DNA from 2 places in the Pseudocitrobacter sp. 73 genome. Region 2 is predicted to be linked to the other one. Evidence: predicted binding sites of a transcription regulator. Region 2 holds the regulator's gene; the other holds the start of a gene.
What was found. Region 2 encodes LexA, which represses DNA repair genes until DNA is damaged. Its sites were predicted from a motif close to TNCTGTATGTACATACAGNA; they were not measured.

Region 1: a site for LexA is predicted at 1,109-1,128, ahead of sbmC (DNA gyrase inhibitor SbmC). Genes of this name have one in related genera too.

What each region holds. Positions count from the first base shown of each region.
Region 1 is NZ_VTZO01000006.1:193,389-195,592, forward strand. It holds gene F0Q32_RS05945 (FUSC family protein) at 1-523, opposite strand, end outside; gene sbmC (DNA gyrase inhibitor SbmC) at 614-1,087, opposite strand; gene dacD (serine-type D-Ala-D-Ala carboxypeptidase DacD) at 1,204-2,204, opposite strand, start outside.
Region 2 is NZ_VTZO01000003.1:48,997-51,200, forward strand. It holds gene plsB (glycerol-3-phosphate 1-O-acyltransferase PlsB) at 1-388, opposite strand, end outside; gene F0Q32_RS02155 (diacylglycerol kinase) at 519-887, shown strand; gene lexA (transcriptional repressor LexA) at 997-1,605, shown strand; gene dinF (MATE family efflux transporter DinF) at 1,673-2,204, shown strand, end outside.

The sequences.
Region 1 (2,204 bases), on a different contig from region 2:
CCATCTGGATACGCCAGTGGATAAACGCCCGTTGCGGCCAGACACCGGTGAAAAGCATCGCCAGCAGCGAACCGAAAATAACGTCGCCGCTTCGCCACAGCGCAGTATGCATATCGCCCGGCGGTGCGCCGACCACCACGCCCAGCGTAATGCCAATCAGCAGTGCCTGATAGGGACGTTTCCCGAGCGTCAGCCAGCCGCACAGGTACATTGCCCCGGCGCACCACATCAGCATCAGCGGTAAAGAAATGAGTTCAAGTTTAAGCGCAATTAAACCCAGCGCCGAGCCGAGGATAGTGCCGCCAATACGCTGAAAGGCGCGCGGCACCACGTTTCCCCAGAACGAGATGGGCCCCATGATAACCACGAGAGTAATCAGCGGCCACGAGCCTTCCGGAATGTCAAAAATACGTACAATCAGAAAGGCCAGCACAAATGCCAGGGCTATACGGATACCGTGGACGATACGGTAATTGCGGTATAGCCGAATTTCAAAAGGACTGAGTGATTTGTCAGGACGCACACCGGTTCTCCGGCAGAACTAAAGAGCGCAATTGTACCTGCTTTTGCCCGGCTCGCATCATGAGGCGAAAAAAATCTTTCACCTTAATTTTCAGACCACGTTTCGCGCCACCGCAACGTACATCTGAATATCCCAGTAGCCATCCTGATTGCCGTCGTTGAGATAGATTTCGAAGCAGGGCTTGCCATCAATGTGATACGCATTGTCTTTCAGCAATACGTCAAAGAATTGCAGCCATGGCGTGGAAAAATCATGCTCAAGAACCCGCGCGCTGGCAACCGCATATTCGCCGCCATCAATATGGGTGAGGATGACGCCCTCGCTATTGGGCGGCAATGTGAAATTGTCAGCCACCGTCACCACCGTATTGCAGCGCAGTTTTTCAGGCGGCACTTCATCGGGGTTATCGAAATAGACGGCTACCCACTCCTTCGCCGGTATTGACTGAGTGTCTACCCACATCATCAGTTGCTCAAAACCCTGCTTAACGGTTTCTTCCCATGGGCCAACCAGATGGAAACCGGCGACGGTACGGGCGTGGACATGTTCGATACTGTAGTGCATAGATCCCCCTCAGACAGAGTTTACTGTATATAGATACAGTAAAATATAGCAGTGCCTTACCTGATAGTATGTGCACTGCTTCACATTGTCGCCAGGGGATGACGGAGGTGTCAGCGTTACGCTTTATGGTGGAAATAGTCGCTCAGGCGCGAGAACATCCCCCCCTTATTGACACTCTCCAGCGTGACCAGCGGCCAGTGAGCGACAATCTTATCGCGGTCATAAAGTTGAATTTCCCCCACGCGCTGATGCGCGGCGATAGGTGCTTCCAGCTCTTTGCCGTCCAGCACGTATTTCGCCTTAATGTTGGGAATTTCCTTCTTCGGCAGCGCCAGCCAGAAATCCTGATCGGTGCCGAGATCAATCGTCTCTTTATCCCCGTACCAGATGCGCTCAGTGCCCACTTTTTTACCGTTTTGCAGCACCTGCACGGTGTCGAAATTCTGTTGTCCCCAGTGCAGCAATGTGCGCGCCTGCTCTTCACGCCCTTTCGGGCTGTCTGCGCCCATGACCACCGCAATCAGGCGGCGTTTGCCGTCAACCGCAGAGGCGATAAGGTTAAAGCCTGCGCCGGATGTATGGCCGGTTTTCAGGCCATCAACGTTCATGGTTTTATCCCACAACAGTCCGTTACGGTTCTGCTGCGTGATACCGTTCCACGTCAGGCTTTTCTCGCTGTACATGTGATAAAAATCAGGCTCGCCATGAATGATCGCGCGTGACAATACGGCGAGATCATAAGCAGAACTGTGTTGCCCCGGCGCATCCAGGCCATGCACCGTTTCAAAATGGGTATCGCGAAGTTTCAGCGTTTCCACATAGTGATTCATCATGGCGACGAACTGCGGCTGGCCCCCGGCGATGTAATCCGCCAGCGCGACGCAGGCGTCGTTCCCGGAATCGACAATCAGGCCACGGCTCAGATCGTGCACGCTGACCCGATCACCCTCTTTCAGGAACATCAGCGACGAGCCATCAAATACCGGATTACCTTTCGCCCAGGCATCGCGGCCTACGGTGACGATATCGTCCGGCGTAATACGGTGGCTATCGATGGCGCGATCCACGACGTAACCGGTCATCAGCTTGGTCAGGCTTGCCGGGTTACGCTGCTGGT
Region 2 (2,204 bases):
CAAACATCACCGATACCGGTACCATCTGCACGTCCAGATTCGGATTGCTGCGGTGCAGATCAAGATAGTCGTGGAACAGCTTGATAGACTCTTCTTTCGGCGTGTAATAGGTAAACACGCGCGGGCCGCCATGGATAAACACATAGCGGGGCAGTAAGGTGCCGTCGATCTCCAGCGGCTCAAGCGGGTCTGGGAGATCGTGCGCCAGGCACTGGGCGCGCAAGGTCAGTAAGTCGGCCTTAGAGTTATAAGGCAGGACGTACATGATTGGGCGCGAGGTATCGAGCCCCAATTCCTGGGCAGGCTCTGCCGGAATAGACTTGCTTTTTACCAGTATGCTTAATGGTAAATTCAGTAATTTGTAGTAAATTCGTGGCCAACCGGACATAAACGATGTAAAGCCTCTGGTTAATCATGCAAATGCGCGGCAAGAATATCAGAAAGTCAGCAGGATTTCTGTTCTACCGCCGATAACAGCTACTGTCATTGATGCGTATAACGCTAAAAGGTTCTATTTGATGGCCAATAATACCACTGGACTCACCCGAATTATCAAAGCGGCTGGTTATTCCTGGAAAGGTTTTCGCGCGGCGTGGATAAACGAAGCCGCGTTCCGTCAGGAAGGGGTCGCCTCGGTTGTGGCCATTATCATTGCTTGCTGGCTGGACGTTGACGCCATTACCCGCGTCCTGCTGATTAGCTCCGTCCTTCTGGTGATGATAGTGGAAATTCTCAATAGTGCGCTGGAAGCCGTGGTTGACCGCATTGGTTCGGAGTATCACGAACTCTCGGGGCGCGCGAAAGACATGGGGTCCGCGGCGGTATTGCTGGCGATTTTCGTTGCGGTGATGACCTGGGCCGTTCTGTTGTGGTCACATTTCCATTAAGGCTCGCAGAATCTGCGAAAACTCCTGAATTTTGTGTGTTTTGCGGTTCCAAAATAGCCATTGACTGTATATACTCACAGCATAACTGTATATACACCCAGGGGGCGGAATGAAAGCGTTAACGACCAGGCAGCAAGAGGTGTTTGATCTCATTCGAGATCATATCGGCCAAACGGGCATGCCGCCGACACGTGCGGAAATTGCTCAGCGCCTGGGGTTCCGTTCCCCGAATGCGGCGGAAGAGCATCTGAAAGCACTGGCGCGTAAAGGCGTCATTGAAATTGTTTCGGGTGCCTCGCGTGGCATTCGTCTGCTGGTTGAAGAAGAAACCGGCCTCCCTCTGATTGGCCGCGTCGCCGCAGGTGAACCGCTGCTGGCACAACAGCACATTGAAGGTCACTATCAGGTCGATCCTTCACTGTTCAAACCAAACGCTGACTTCCTGCTGCGGGTTAGCGGCATGTCGATGAAAGATATCGGTATTATGGACGGTGACCTGCTCGCGGTGCACAAAACCCAGGACGTGCGTAACGGCCAGGTGGTTGTCGCGCGTATCGACGAAGAAGTGACGGTAAAACGCCTGAAAAAACAGGGCAACGTCGTCGAACTGTTGCCTGAAAACAGCGAATTCTCTCCGATTGTTGTCGATCTTCGCCGTCAGAACTTCTCTATTGAAGGGCTGGCCGTTGGCGTGATCCGCAACGGCGAATGGCTGTAATCCTCTCCCAATAACAACGGCGCTTATGCGCCGTTGTCCGTTCTCTTATCTGTTCAGGTTCCTAACCATGTCGCTCTTCACGGCTGCCGACAAGGCATTATGGCGTCTCGCCCTCCCCATGATTTTCTCCAATATCACGGTTCCCTTACTGGGGCTGGTGGATACGGCGGTAATTGGTCATCTGGATAGCGCGGTCTATCTCGGCGGCGTGGCGATTGGCGCAACGGCAACCAGCTTCCTGTTTATGCTGCTGCTCTTTTTACGTATGAGTACCACCGGCTTAACTGCGCAGGCCTTCGGCGCGAAAGATCCCCTTCGGCTTGCCCGTGCGCTGGTGCAACCGCTGCTGCTGGCGCTGGGGGCAGGGTTACTTATCGTACTGTTCAAAGGTCCGCTGATTAATCTGGCGCTCACCGTTGTCGGCGGCAGCGATGCGGTGCTGGAGCAGGCGCGGCGCTTCCTTGAAATTCGCTGGTTAAGCGCGCCCGCCTCGCTGGCCAACCTGGTGTTGCTGGGCTGGTTGCTCGGCGTTCAGTACGCGCGTGCACCGGTAATTTTGCTGATCGTCGGCAACGTCCTGAACATCGTTCTCGATCTGT